One region of the Bradyrhizobium sp. B124 genome, then DNA from elsewhere that is predicted to be linked to it. Evidence: predicted binding sites of a transcription regulator. Region 1 holds the regulator's gene; each other region holds the start of a gene.
What was found. Region 1 encodes HrcA, which represses chaperone genes, less so after heat shock. Its sites were predicted from a motif close to GTTAGCACTCNCNNNNNGNGAGTGCTAAC; they were not measured.
Positions count from the first base shown of each region.

Region 2: AAFG13_RS08315 (co-chaperone GroES) is a predicted target of HrcA. The motif match lies at 3,189-3,217, and genes of this name have one in related genera.
Region 3: AAFG13_RS32985 (co-chaperone GroES) is a predicted target of HrcA. The motif match lies at 2,293-2,321, and genes of this name have one in related genera.

Region 1 is NZ_CP152413.1:5,628,419-5,633,325, forward strand. It holds gene hemW (radical SAM family heme chaperone HemW) at 1-859, opposite strand, end outside; gene rdgB (RdgB/HAM1 family non-canonical purine NTP pyrophosphatase) at 846-1,481, opposite strand; gene rph (ribonuclease PH) at 1,493-2,206, opposite strand; gene hrcA (heat-inducible transcriptional repressor HrcA) at 2,381-3,469, shown strand; gene grpE (nucleotide exchange factor GrpE) at 3,634-4,239, shown strand; gene AAFG13_RS26835 (hypothetical protein) at 4,285-4,524, opposite strand; gene pncA (bifunctional nicotinamidase/pyrazinamidase) at 4,649-4,907, opposite strand, start outside.
Region 2 is NZ_CP152413.1:1,736,547-1,741,453, reverse strand. It holds gene AAFG13_RS08325 (diphosphate--fructose-6-phosphate 1-phosphotransferase) at 1,304-2,461, shown strand; partial or broken gene AAFG13_RS08320 (alpha-amylase family glycosyl hydrolase) at 2,669-2,919, shown strand; gene AAFG13_RS08315 (co-chaperone GroES) at 3,253-3,570, shown strand; gene groL (chaperonin GroEL) at 3,712-4,907, shown strand, end outside.
Region 3 is NZ_CP152413.1:6,923,111-6,928,017, reverse strand. It holds gene AAFG13_RS33005 (hypothetical protein) at 426-905, shown strand; gene AAFG13_RS33000 (hypothetical protein) at 1,013-1,210, opposite strand; gene AAFG13_RS32995 (hypothetical protein) at 1,155-1,367, shown strand; gene AAFG13_RS32990 (hypothetical protein) at 1,578-2,096, opposite strand; gene AAFG13_RS32985 (co-chaperone GroES) at 2,416-2,712, shown strand; gene groL (chaperonin GroEL) at 2,919-4,565, shown strand; gene AAFG13_RS32975 (hypothetical protein) at 4,658-4,907, shown strand, end outside.

The DNA of each region.
Region 1 (4,907 bases):
TCGCGGTTGCGTGCCTGACGCCGTCGATGTCGAGCCTGCCATGCGCGCCGGGGCCGATACCGGCATATTGCTCGCCGCGCCAATAGACGAGGTTGTGCTTGCACTCGGCGCCGGTGCGGGCGTGGTTGGAGATCTCGTAGGCCGGCAGTCCTTCGCGGGCGCAGACCTCCTGCGTCACGTCGTAGAGCGCGCGCGCGGTCGCTTCATCCGGGGTCTGCAATTTGCCGGCGGCATGCAGCCCGAAGAACGGCGTGCCTTCCTCGATCGTGAGCTGATAGAGCGACAGATGCTCGGCCGCTTCCGAGATCGCCTGCTTCAATTCGTTGGCCCACATCTGCGGCGTCTGGTCGGGCCGCGCGTAGATCAGGTCGAACGAGTAACGGTCGAACGCGTTTCGCGCGATCGCAACCGCGTCGAGCGCTTCGCGCGCGGTATGCAAGCGGCCCAATGCCTTGAGCGACGCATCGTCCAGCGCCTGCACGCCGAGCGAGACGCGATTGACGCCGGCTGCGCGATAGCCGCGAAAGCGCGTCGCCTCGACGCTGGTCGGATTGGCCTCGAGCGTCACCTCGACATCGCGCGAGACCTGCCAGTGCTTGCCGATCGCATCGAGCACGGCGCCGACGGTCTGCGGCTGCATCAGCGAGGGTGTGCCGCCGCCGAGGAAGATCGAGGACACTTCGCGTCCCGGCACCCGTGCCGCCGTGGTCTCGATCTCGCGGGCGAACGCGCGCACGAAGCGCGCCTCGTCGACCGGCGCGTGCCGGACGTGGCTGTTGAAATCGCAATACGGGCATTTGGACAGGCAGAACGGCCAGTGCACGTAGACGCCGAAAGCTTCTCGTTCAGCGTGGCTCAAGGCAGATCTCCGCGAGCTTCACGAAAGCGCGGGCGCGATGCGACAGGCCGAGCCCGAGCGGCGGCAGGCCGTGCTTCTCGATGCTGCTCATCTCGCCAAAGGTCCGCGTGTGCCCGTCGGGCAGGAAAGCCGGATCATAGCCGAATCCGGCGGTGCCGCGCGGCGGCCAGACCAGGGTTCCATCGGCGCGGGCCTCGACCTCTTCGAGGTGATCGTCCGGCCAGGCCACGCACAGTGCGGAGACGAAGTGCGCACTTCGGCGGTCCGGCGCGGTGGCGCCGCGCTCCTGCAGCAGGCGCTCGATCCGCGTCATCGCCGCCATGAAGTCCTTGCCCTCGCCGGCCCAGCGCGCCGAGTAGATCCCGGGCGCGCCATCGAGCGCGTCGACCACGAGGCCGGAATCGTCGGCGAAAGCCGGCAGTCCCGTCGCCTTCGCGGCCTCGATGGCCTTGATCGCCGCGTTGGCGCGAAAGCTGTCGCCGGTCTCCTCGGGCTCGGCGAGACCGAGCTCGCCGGCCGACACCGCCTCCACGCCGTGCGGCGCCAGCAGTTCCCGCATCTCGGCAAGCTTGCCGGGATTATGGGTGGCGATGACGAGCCTTCCGGTGATTCGGCGGTGCATGACCAATCTGACTACGCCACCGCGATCTTTTGCAAGTCGACCAGACGCGCGACACCTTTGCGCGCCAGTGCCATCAGCGCCAGGAATTCACCTTCCGAGAACGGCGTCTTCTCGGCGGTGCCCTGCACCTCGATGATGCGGCCGTCGCCGGTCATGACGAAATTGGCGTCGGTGTCGGCCTCGGAGTCCTCGGCATAGTCGAGATCGAGCACCGGCGTGCCCTGGTAGATGCCGCAGGAAATCGCCGCCACGTTGTCGCGCAACACGTTGGTCTTCAGCATGTTGCGGGTCTTCATCCAGTTGATGCAGTCGGCCAGCGCCACCCAGGCACCGGTGATCGAGGCGGTGCGGGTGCCGCCATCGGCCTGGATGACGTCGCAATCGACCGTGATCTGGCGCTCGCCGAGCGCCTCGAGGTCGACGGCCGCGCGCAGCGAGCGGCCGATCAGCCGCTGGATCTCGACCGTGCGGCCGCCCTGCTTGCCGGCGGAGGCCTCGCGGCGGGTGCGTTCCAGGGTGGCGCGCGGCAGCATGCCGTATTCGGCGGTGACCCAGCCGCGGCCCTGGCCCTTCAGCCAAGGCGGCAACCGCTCTTCCAACGTGGCGGTCACCAGCACATGGGTGTCGCCGAACTTCACCATGCAGGAACCCTCGGCATATTTGACGACGCCGCGTTCCAGCGACACGGGACGCAGTTCATCGGGCGCACGGCGGCTTGGCCGCATTGGAAATCCTCCAGAATTCCGAGAAAGTGGGTTGGGCGTGCTTGTAGGAGGGGGAAGGGGCAGCGGCAAGGGTTTTCGGCCCCGGGATGGTCCGGTGCCAGGGTGGCCGAATGCACGCTTGTCACAGGCCTCCGGGAGCGACAGATTAGGCAGCAATTGTGAAGGACTGGGAGTGTGACGCACCACGATCCGATAGGCCTGATCGCGCCGCATGCAGGGCTCGCCCAGCTCAACGAGCGTTCGCGCGACATTTTTCGTCAAATCGTCGAAAGCTATCTCGCGACCGGCGAGCCGGTCGGTTCGCGCAATATCTCGCGCCTGATCGCATTACCGCTGTCGCCGGCCTCGGTCCGCAATGTGATGTCGGATCTCGAGCAGCTCGGCCTGATCTATGCGCCGCACACCTCGGCGGGCCGGCTGCCGACCGAACTCGGCCTGCGCTTCTTCGTCGACGCCCTGATGCAGGTCGGCGACCTCACCGAGGCCGAGCGGCAATCGATCCAGACCCAGCTTGCTGCCGTCGGCCGTGCGCAATCGGTCGAGGCGGCGCTTGGCGAAGCGTTGACGCGGCTGTCGGGGCTGACCCGTGCGGCGGCGGTGGTGCTGACGCAGAAGTCGAACGCGCGGCTGAAGCACATCGAATTCGTGCGGCTGGAGCCGGAGAAAGCGCTGGTCGTGCTGGTCGGCGAAGACGGCCAGGTCGAAAACCGGGTGCTGGCATTGCCGCCGGGCGTTCCCTCCTCGGCCCTGATCGAAGCGACCAATTTCCTCAATGCGCGGATTCGCGGCCGGACGCTGGCCGAAGCGCGGCTCGAGCTCGAGACGGCATTGACGCAAAACCGCGCCGAGCTCGATCAGCTCACGCAAAAGGTCGTCGCGGCCGGCATCGCGAGCTGGTCCGGCGGCGAGAGCGAGGACCGCCAACTGATCGTGCGCGGTCACGCCAATCTGCTCGAGGATCTGCATGCGCTGGACGATCTCGAGCGCATCAAGTCGCTGTTCGACGATCTCGAGACCAAGCGCGGCGTGATCGATCTGCTTGGCCGTGCCGAGCGCGGCGAGGGCGTGCGGATCTTCATCGGCTCGGAGAACAAGCTGTTTTCGCTGTCGGGTTCCTCCACCATCATCGCGCCCTACGGCGACGCCCAGGGCCGGATCGTCGGCGTCCTCGGCGTGATCGGACCGACGCGGCTGAACTATGCGCGGGTGATCCCGACCGTCGACTATGCCGCGCGCATCGTCAGCAAGATGCTGGGTGGCTGAGCGGACTGGATTTCGCCTTCATTTGACGGGTTTTCTTCGCCCGAACTGGAGATCCCACTGCCTGAGGCCGGTATGTTGCGCTTGATTTTCGCCGCCCAAAGCACGATATCCCGGGCAGCAATCCCCAAGATTTGAACCGACGCGAGTTTTCGAGAAGGCAAGCCATGACCGATCCGAACCGGGCCAATGATAACACCGAGAATTCGGCGCCGACGGGTGAGCCCGTGGTCTCGAAGCCCTACATCATGCCTGACGATCCCGAGGTGGGATCGGTTGAGGCGCTGACCAAGGAACTCGCCGAGGCGCGCGACCGGACGCTGCGCACGCTGGCCGAGATGGAGAACCTCCGTCAGCGCACCCGCCGCGAGGTTGCCGACGCCAAGACCTACGGTATCACCGGCTTCGCCCGCGACGTGCTCGATATCGCCGACAATCTGCAGCGCGCGATCGATGCCGTGCCGGCCGAGACCAAGGAATCCGCCGATCCCGGCCTGAAGGCGCTGATCGAAGGCGTCGAGCTGACCGAGCGTTCGCTGCTCAACGCGCTGGAGAAGAACGGCGTGAAGAAGTTCGATCCGATCGGCGAGAAGTTCGATCCGAACTTCCAGCAGGCGATGTTCGAGGTGCCGGACACCTCGGTGCCGTCGGGCACCGTGGTGCAGGTCGTGCAGGCCGGCTACATGATCGGCGATCGCATTCTGCGTCCGGCGCTGGTCGGCGTCTCCAAGGGTGGCGCCAAGGCGGCCCCGAGCGCCGACATCACGGTCTGATCGCTTCGACGCCAGCCCTGAAGCTGCGAGCTTGCTGCTGTCGTTTCACGGCAGCGGCTTCTTATGCGCCTTCGGCCAATAGGTGCCGAAGCTCCAGAGATTTCCTTCCGGGTCACGGCAGGCGAAATCGCGGCTGCCATAGTCGGTGTCACGCAGTTCCATTTCGTCGCGGTAGATCACGTGCTCGGTGAATCCGATCACTGTCTTGAGCCAGCCGATCATCGCCTCGGCGTCCTTGCAGCGCAGGGTCGGGTAGATGCGCGGGGATTCGATGTCGTGCGTCATGGTCGCGCCGTCTCGCGGTAACCTGTAATTCCGACAATCAGGCCTGCCAGCGACGGCGGGCGTCGCGCGAAGTCGAATGCGACGGGGGCCCCAAGCTCGGCCATGTGGATCTCGCGCGGAATGCCTACGCGATGTCCGACGACTGGATCCGCTTGACGCCGGCCTTGTCCATGTCGGTCCAGGCCTTGGCGAGCGATCCCTGGGTGTCGATGCCGCGGCAGGCGTCCTCCACGACATAGGTTTCGAAGCCGGCCTTGCGCGCATCGAGCGCGGTCCATGCCACGCAGAAATCGGTGGCGAGCCCGGCCACGAAAACCCGCTCGACATTGCGCGCCTTCAGATAGGCGGCAAGCCCCGTGGTAGTCTTGCCGTCGGCTTCGGTG
Region 2 (4,907 bases), 3.9 Mb from region 1:
GGCCCTGCAGGTTCGGAGCTTGCTCGCCGATGTTGACCGCTTCGAGAACATCGCGTCCTCGCTTCGCTGAGGAGAAATGATTTGTCCCTGCGGCGCCTGTTATTCCAAGCGCTGGAGCCCTGAAGTTCCCAGTGCCGTCAATCCGGCAAACGCGACGGCAAATGACTGTCGCAGTGCATACACAGATTTTATGAAAGAGGAGCCGGCGCCAGGGCCCGTACGCCAGCTCCTCCGAAACGGAGACCGTAAGACGTTCCCCAAACCGGTCCCGTCCCTCTGAGAAGCCTGCGCCGACCTGCTTGCTGATTTGCTAACGGCCTCGCTCGGCTAGCCCTCGACCAGCGGCGAATGGATATCGTTTTCCGGCAGGTTGGGCGGGAGTAACCCTTAATGGCGTCGCTTAGGAGCGGAACGAGCGGTGGTGTCAGAGCTAGTCTGTCGGCTCCCGACCCTTACGCCCCCACCCGGTCGGGAGTTGACAGAATGGCGACCCCGGCGCGCCGTCCGCGTCGGGGTCGTTCCTCATTGTGCACATCGCATTTCAGAACAAGCGCCAATCCGCGCCCGGTTGCGCTCTTGTTGCGCGGAGTGATTTGAAGCGGTTGGTAATGTCTCGATTTTGCTGGCAGCGAGTCGAACTTACTCGCAGCACGAAAACGATCATCCAGAACGAAACCGGTTCGTCCTAAGCCATTGTACGATCGATGAAAACGCTGGCGCGCTCGGAAATTAGATCACACGCAAACCGTAGAACGGACTGCGTATAGCACGCAAAGCCCAAGCATCTTGAGGTCGGAGGGGGGCTCCACGATTTGAATGTGCGGGCTCTTGGGGCAGGTCTGAAAGACGGTCTACAGCATGTCTTTTGTAGGACGAACCTTGCAATGATTGGCTCGAATCGGACATCGATTGCTGGAGCTAGCTCAAACTTGCCCATGATGGATTGCAGCGAGAGTTTAAGCTTTTCAATTGGTTAGAGGGCAGCGTGTGCACGACGTGTGCACCGGGAGACCAAAGAAAATCCAGAGACAAACGATGTGAGCACGCCGAACCGGGTGCTTCAGCGTCAGCAGTAGACGGGCGTGGGCGGGCAAGCTGGTGGTTGTCGAAGTGGATCGTCGATGGACCGCAGTTGGCGCAAGGCGGTCCCTTCCTAAGGGCGACCTTTAGCACGGTTAGCAAGACGCAGATCCAAAGATCCATTCGCTGCAGGCCACAGCTCGTTGCAGGATTGGATAATCTTCGCTTCAATCGTCTCTCACTGTCCGCGGGCGACACGGCAAGAATAAGTTATGGAGGATTCATGCCATCGATCGTCATTGCCCAGGGCGGCGGCCCCACCGCTGTGATCAACCAGACGCTGTGCGGCGCCATCCTTGCCGCGCGCAGGCATGATCCGTCGTTGCAGATTCTCGGCGCGCGCTATGGCGTGCGCGGCCTCAAGGCGGACAACGTCGTCGACCTCACCGCCGTCCCCGAGGCGGATCTGCACCGCCTCGGCAACACGCCCAATTCGGCGCTCGGCTCGACCCGTGACAAACCAGATCCCGACACATGCTCTGATATCCTCGCGGCGCTGGACCGGCTCGACGCCCGTGCCTTCGTCTATATTGGCGGCAATGACACGGCCGGAACGCTCGAACTGCTGCGTCAACAGTCAAGTGGCCCCTGCCATTTCGTGCATGCCCCCAAGACGATCGATAACGACTTGATGGAGAACGATCATGTCCCCGGCTTCATCTCGGCCGCCGCCTTCGTCGCCAACGCCCTTGTCAGCATCGATCTCGATTTTCGCGCCATGCCCGGCATCCATGTGGCCATCGTTATGGGCCGTCATGCCGGCTTTCTCACCGCCGCCGCCGCAGGCTGGCAGCAGTCGCCCGACGATGCCCCGCATCTGATCTACACACCGGAACAGCCGTTCTCGGTTCCCCGGTTCCTCGACGAGGTCGATGCGGTTTATGCGCGTCTGGGCCGCTGCATCGTTTCGATGTCCGAGGGCGTGCAGGACGAGATGGGTCGGCCTCTCACCGAGGCGCTGGCGGGCGGGGCGGTCGAGCGCGACGCCCATGGCAATCTGCAATTGACCGGCGGCGATCTCGGCATCGAAATCCAGAAAGCGCTGAAATCGCGTTTTCGCAAGGCAAGGGCGCGCGTCGATACGCTAGGCTATCTACCACGCGGATATATCGGCGTGATCGACGAAACCGACCGCAAGGAGGCTTTCGCCGCAGGCGAATTTGCCGCGCAAAGCGCCTTAACCGGCAGTGGCTCGGTGGTGCTACACTATGACGGCGACCGCATCGAACCTCAGCTCGTGCCGCTCGAGCGTGTGGCTGGCAAAACGCGTCGTATGCCGGACGACTTCTTTGCTGGCAGCGGTGCCGTTTCGGCTGAGGGACGGGGCTATTTTCGGCGGCTTCTACCCACACGGCCCGACATCTTCCTGCCGTTCGTGTGAAAATTCCGGATAGGGCATTCTCAACGTGAGGCTCTCAGAAGTGTTTTTTGGGCACAACCGCGGACGTCCGCTCGTGGGCAACGCCGTCCTTGTGCGGAGCTTGGCTACAGTTCCAGCCGGTCCGAAGTACGAGAGCTGGAGAAGAACCGTCGTCTTCTGATCACAACAGGTAGAGAGTTCATTTTCACCGCTCGGATTGGCTGCTGCATGACCGCGCTCTGGTGGCAGGCGGCTGTGATCTATCAGATCTACCCACGTTCCTTTCAGGACACCAATGACGACGGCATCGCGACCTCATGGGGATCGAGCGTCGGCTCGACTATCTTGTCAGCCTTGGGGTCGACGCGATCTGGATCTCCCCCGTCTACCCGTCGCCGATGGTTGATTTCGGCTCTGACGTCGCAGACTACTGCGTTGTCGATCCACGCTTCGGCAGTCTGGCAGACTTCGACGATCTGCATTGCCAACTTGCCGTCCGGGGCCGACGACCGGATGATGCCTGGCACGGCGTCGACGATTTGGCGGAGCTTGTATTCGCTATCCCGAAGGGCTCCCTCGGCGCGCTGGCGTTCGGTCAAATCGAGCACGAATGCCACCGTCTATCAGCATGACTATTTCGCCTGCTATCAATCGCACTAGGGCCTCGTCCTCTAGGGACTCGAGGCAAAGTCTAACATCCTGGGCCGAAGCCCTTGCGGGCGAGTGTTGTAGGCTTATGTGAAGAGCGACTAGCACTCGCTCATTGCGACTGCCAATCCAGAAAATAAATCACAAAATCCAAGGAGGATCGCATGAAATTTCGTCCGCTCCACGACCGCGTTGTGGTCAAGCGCATCGACGCCGAAGACAAGACCGCAGGCGGCATCATCATTCCGGACACTGCCAAGGAAAAGCCCTCCCAAGGCGAAGTCATCGCCGTCGGCTCGGGCGGCCGTGACGAGGCCGGCAAGCTGATCCCGATCGACATCAAGGTCGGTGACCGCGTCCTGTTCGGCAAGTGGTCGGGCACTGAGGTCAAGATCGACGGTGTCGACCTCCTGATCATGAAGGAGGGTGACATCATGGGCGTCCTCACCGACGTTCCCGCCACCAAGAAGAAGGCCGCTTAAGCGTTTAGCCCGTTTCCTTATTATAGGGGCGGGCGCAACCGGCATCTCGAAGGATGAGGTCGTCATTCAAGTCTTCATCCCTCAAGGACCCGCCAAGTCGCGCGAGCTTCGGGACCTGATCAGTCGAAAAGGGAGATCATTATGTCAGCCAAAGAAGTCAAATTCGGCGTCGATGCCCGGGACCGCATGTTGCGCGGTGTCGACATTCTCCATAATGCGGTGAAAGTGACACTCGGTCCTAAGGGCCGCAATGTCGTGCTCGAGAAGTCGTTCGGCGCTCCCCGTATCACCAAGGACGGCGTCACCGTCGCCAAGGAGATCGAGCTCGAGGACAAGTTCGAGAACATGGGCGCCCAGATGGTGCGCGAAGTCGCCTCCAAGTCCGCTGACGCGGCCGGCGACGGCACCACCACAGCGACTGTGCTTGCAGCTGCGATCGTCCGTGAAGGCGCCAAGTCGGTTGCCGCCGGCATGAACCCGATGGACCTGAAGCGCGGTATCGACCTCGCGGTCGAAGCCGTCGTTGCGGACCTCCAGAAGAACTCGAAGAAGGTCACCTCGAACGAGGAGATCGCCCAGGTCGGCACCATTTCGGCCAACGGCGATGCCGAGATCGGCAAGTTCATCGCCGACGCCATGAAGAAGGTCGGCAACGAGGGCGTGATCACGGTTGAGGAAGCCAAGTCGCTGGAGACCGAACTGGAAGTCGTCGAGGGTATGCAGTTCGACCGCGGCTACATCTCGCCCTATTTCGTCACCAACGCCGACAAGATGCGCGTTGAGATGGAAGATGCCTACGTCCTGATCAACGAGAAGAAGCTATCTCAGTTGAATGAATTGCTTCCCTTGTTGGAAGCTGTGGTGCAGACCGGCAAGCCGCTGGTCATCGTCGCTGAAGACGTCGAGGGCGAGGCGCTTGCCACCCTGGTCGTCAACCGCCTGCGTGGCGGCCTGAAGGTCGCGGCCGTCAAGGCTCCGGGCTTCGGCGATCGCCGCAAGGCCATGCTGCAGGACATCGCGATCCTGACCGGCGGCCAGGCCATCTCGGAAGACCTCGGCATCAAGCTCGAGAACGTCACGCTGCAGATGCTCGGTCGCGCCAAGAAGGTGATGATCGACAAGGAGAACACCACGATCGTCAACGGCGCCGGCAAGAAGGCCGACATCGACGCCCGCGTTGCCCAGATCAAGGCGCAGATCGAGGAAACCACCTCGGACTACGACCGTGAGAAGCTGCAGGAGCGTCTCGCCAAGCTCGCAGGCGGCGTCGCGGTGATCCGCGTCGGCGGCGCAACCGAAGTCGAGGTGAAGGAGCGCAAGGATCGCGTTGATGACGC
Region 3 (4,907 bases), 1.3 Mb from region 1:
TAATTCTGTACGGCAGCTTTCCTTGCATGCACGTCAAGTGACACATCGGTCAGAACCTCTGTCTCGACCGCATGCAGTTTGTGCCAATTGTGACACCTGCAAATTTACTGGCAGGTCCGCTGTCGCAGGCGCATACTGTATGTGAGGAAATTGTCATGCGTGTGCCGGGAGCCAACATTGGGTGCCGGACTTCCGGAGTGAATCCGGTCGCCCCGAGCGGGGCTTCGCACTTTCACACAACACACAGTACAGCTTTGCCGGCCACTCGTTGCGCGCATCCAAGGGCGAACAGGCTTCGCCTGGGCGCGGCCGTCATTGAAACCATGACGATGCACGGCGGGTTTCTTGGGCGCTGATACCTGCGGCTTGTTGAGGAATCACTGATTGGGGGGAGCCACTGGACTACTCAACACTGGAGATCGAACATGACGCGAAGAAATGTCAGGAATACTGCAATTGCGCTCTCGACTTTCGCTTGTGCGACACTGTTCTCCATCACATGGTCTGAGCAGGGCGGCATTTCGGCGTCAGTCGAAAGCGCCCAGGCGCGCGTGGGCCGACCGCTGACGCCCGTGAGCGTCGCGGGCGTTGCACGTCGTCACACCCGGCGCGCTGCGTACGGGTACGGAGTCGGCGCGGGAATTGCCGCCACGGCCGCGGTCGCCACGGCAGCCGCCACTGCGCCGGTCTATGCTGGCTGGGGCACAAATAACTGGACCGATGCATACGCCGCCCAGACGGATCCCCACTTTGGCCAGCCCTACTATCCGGCACGAGCCTACTATGGTGGCAGCCCGTATTACGGTTATGCCGGATGGGCAGACTACAAGGCAGCCAATGGAATTACCTGCGAACCTGGCACGATGACGAAGATGGCCGACGGCCACAGTTACATCTGTCAGTGAGATCCGCGCAACGACACACGACAAGAGGGCGGGCTCAGTGAGCCGCCCTCTTTCATGTGAAGAGATCGATGCACATCGTGGCGGGCCGCGCCCAGCGTTGATCTACGTCAACATCGCCTGTCCTTTGCCAGCCAAATCTTCAGCCGCGCCTGAACCGCCGCAATCATCGTCGGTTCGCTTGCGATGGAGAGGATCACCATGCATCGGACGAACTTTTTTTCGACCAGGTCGGTTACGGTTACCGGGATCGTGGCGAGCCTCCTGTTGGGGGCAGCAGGTGTCGCGCTCAATCCGGCACCGGCCAAGGCGGTCGTCTACTGCCAGTATGTCGGCTATCCGAACGGTTGCGTAGCGAGGGCAGGCGTCGTGCTAAGGCCTCGTCCGGTGGCGCGGGCTACGGTTCGTCATCACGCGGGCGGCAACCTGAATGGTGGCGTCAATCGGGTTGGGGTCCGGCGATAAAGCAGGTCTTTGCAAGTCACAACCCAGGGCGACACGGCAAGGTTCGTGCTCCCAGCGGTTCGTTCATGGACAGACGAAAAACGCCGGCCCTCGGGGCCGGCGGTTTTGTTTTGACCTACGGCGAGGCCATGACGTCGAGATTCCCCGGTGCGCAGTTGCGCACCTGAGGTTCGATGCGTCGCATCGACCCCGAATGACGTGCCAGCCGCGTCACGCCCTCGGGGCGCAGCGGACGTAGACCATGTTGCCGTAGCGGGTGGCGGCGTCCTTGTCGACGAAACGGGTGATCAAGACCCGGCCGTCGAACGAGATGATCTCGCGGTCCTGCTCGCCGGGCACAGGTCCGGGCGGGCCGATATAGTTCTTGCCGCTCGGGGAACCCTTCAGCCGCAGTTCCTGCGGGGTGGCCTGGTCGGCGAGATGCATGATGACACCGCCGCTCTGGCCGGCACCGATCACGTAAGGCTGCTTGCACTGGCCGCGCGCGGCGGCCTCAGTGCGGGCGCGGTCGGCGGGATTCTGGAACGAGGCGAGGCCCCAGCGGCCGACGATCTCGTCGGGGCGGATGCTCGCCGGCATCTCCGGAGCCACTCCCGGTTCGACCGGCCCCGGCTCGGGGTTCGACGACAACGACGGCAGGCTCATGCTGCCGCATGCCCCCAAAAGTGTCGTCAGCGCCGAGACAGCCGCGAACCGTGCGACCAATCGCGCGTTGAGTGACCTGATCATATGCATCCCCCGAACTATCTCCCGGCCGCACCCGTCATGCAGCCAAGCGTAAAACTTAAGGCGGAGCAATGACGTCTGACAAAATTACGTCATCGCTACGATTTGGTTTCCGGTCCACCATCCTATATTGGCCTCACCAAGGCCTTAACCCGTTTGCTTGACAGAAACTGCGCCAAGCCATATTTCCCGGCGCACAATTAGCACTCTCGCACCACGATTGCTAAATGCGCCGGGCGTCCTGCCTGGCGCCGACCGGACCGGCATTCAACGCCGGTCTCGATGAACCGGACCTGAAACCGAGCCTCCAAGAGGGAACGTCATGGCTAAATCCACCTTCCGCCCACTGCATGACCGCGTCGTGGTCAAGCGTATCGATGCCGAGGAGAAGTCCAAGGGCGGCATCATCATTCCGGACTCGGCCAAGGAAAAGCCGTCCCAGGGCGAGATCGTCGCCGTCGGCCCGGGTGGCCGCGACGAGGCCGGCAAGCTGATCCCGATCGACCTCAAGGTCGGCGACCGCGTGCTGTTCGGCAAGTGGTCGGGCACCGAGGTCAAGCTCGACAACCAGGAGCTCCTGATCATGAAGGAGTCCGACATCATGGGCGTGCTGGCGTAAGGCCACGACCCAATTCGAGAAACGCGGCGCTCGCTCCGCTGTCATGCCCGGACTTGATCCGGGCATCCATCACGCTTCCCAAGACTCTTACTAGGGCGATGGATTGCCGGGTCACCCAGCACGAAGACGCACTTCGTGCTTTTGCCCGGCAATGACGCGCGAAGCGAGCGGCAAGCAATTCACAGACATTCCAGGAGTTCAAATCAATGGCTGCCAAGGACGTAAAATTCGCCGGAGACGCCCGCGACCGCATGTTGCGCGGTGTCGACGTGCTCGCCAATGCCGTGAAGGTGACGCTCGGCCCGAAGGGCCGCAACGTCGTCATCGAGAAGAGCTTCGGCGCTCCCCGCATCACCAAGGACGGCGTCACCGTCGCCAAGGAGATCGAGCTCGAGGACAAGTTCGAGAACATGGGCGCGCAGATGCTGCGCGAGGTCGCTTCCAAGACCAACGACACCGCCGGTGACGGCACCACCACCGCGACCGTGCTGGCGCAGGCCATCGTCCGCGAGGGCGCCAAGGCGGTCGCCGCCGGCATGAACCCGATGGACCTCAAGCGCGGCATCGACACCGCGGTCGCCGCCGTCATCAAGGACATCGAGAAGCGCGCCAAGCCGGTCGCCTCCTCTTCGGAAGTCGCCCAGGTCGGCACCATCTCGGCCAATGGCGATGCCGCGATCGGCAAGATGATCGCGCAGGCGATGCAGAAGGTCGGCAACGAGGGCGTCATCACCGTCGAGGAGAACAAGTCGCTCGATACCGAGGTCGACATCGTCGAGGGCATGAAGTTCGACCGCGGCTATCTCAGCCCCTACTTCATCACCAATGCCGAGAAGATGACCGCCGAGCTCGAGGATGCCTACATCCTGCTGCACGAGAAGAAGCTGACCGGCCTGCAGTCCATGCTGCCGGTGCTGGAAGCCGTGGTGCAGTCGGGCCGTCCGCTGTTGATCCTCGCCGAGGACGTCGAGGGCGAGGCGCTGGCGACGCTGGTGGTCAACCGCCTGCGCGGCGGCCTCAAGGTCGCCGCCGTCAAGGCGCCGGGCTTCGGCGATCGCCGCAAGGCGATGCTGGAGGACATCGCGATCCTGACCGGCGGTCAGCTGATCTCCGACGACCTCGGCATGAAGCTCGAGAACGTCACGGTCAACATGCTCGGCCGCGCCGGCAAGATCGTGATCGACAAGGAGAACACCACGATCGTCAAGGGCGCCGGCAAGAAAAAGGACATCGACGCCCGCGTTGGCCAGATCAAGGCGCAGATCGAGGAGACCACCTCGGACTACGACCGTGAGAAGCTGCAGGAGCGCCTTGCCAAGCTCGCCGGCGGCGTTGCGGTGATCAAGGTCGGCGGCGCGACCGAGGTCGAGGTCAAGGAGAAGAAGGACCGTGTCGAGGACGCGCTGAACGCGACCCGCGCCGCGGTGCAGGAAGGCATCGTGCCCGGTGGCGGCGTCGCGCTGCTCCGCGCCAAGAAGGCGGTCGGCCGTCTCACCAACCCGAATGCCGACGTCCAGGCCGGCATCAACATCGTGCTCAAGGCGCTCGAAGCTCCGGTTCGCCAGATCTCGGAGAACGCCGGTGTCGAGGGCTCGATCGTGGTCGGCAAGATCCTCGAGAACAAGTCGGAGACCTTCGGCTTCGACGCCCAGACCGAGGAGTATGTCGACATGGTCGACAAGGGCATCATCGACCCCGCCAAGGTGGTGCGCACCGCGCTGCAGGACGCCTCCTCCGTGGCCGGCCTCTTGGTGACCACCGAAGCCATGGTCGCCGAACTGCCGAAGGACGCGGCGCCGGCGATGCCGGGCGGCGGCGGCATGGGTGGAATGGGCGGCATGGGCGGCTTCTAAGCCCTCGCCACATCCGCACCGAGATCGAAGGCCGCCTCCGGGCGGCCTTCTTTTTTGCGATTTGATTACGGTGGAGCCGTAAGGATCATCTGATGTCCCGCGACGCCAAATCCCTGACGTCAACGCTGGCGCTGTTCTACGCGATCGGCGCGGTGCTTGCGTTGGGTGCCTATGCCCTGGACAACACCGATGATCTTGCGGTCGTCCTGACGTTCTGGTTCAAGCAAACGTTGACGTTTGTGGTCCTCGGCGCAGGTTATTGCATCTATTACGTCATGTCCGGTTCGGCCGGCCGCCGTCCAACAGCGCCGCTGCGGTTTCTGGACATTGCCTTTCTGGCTG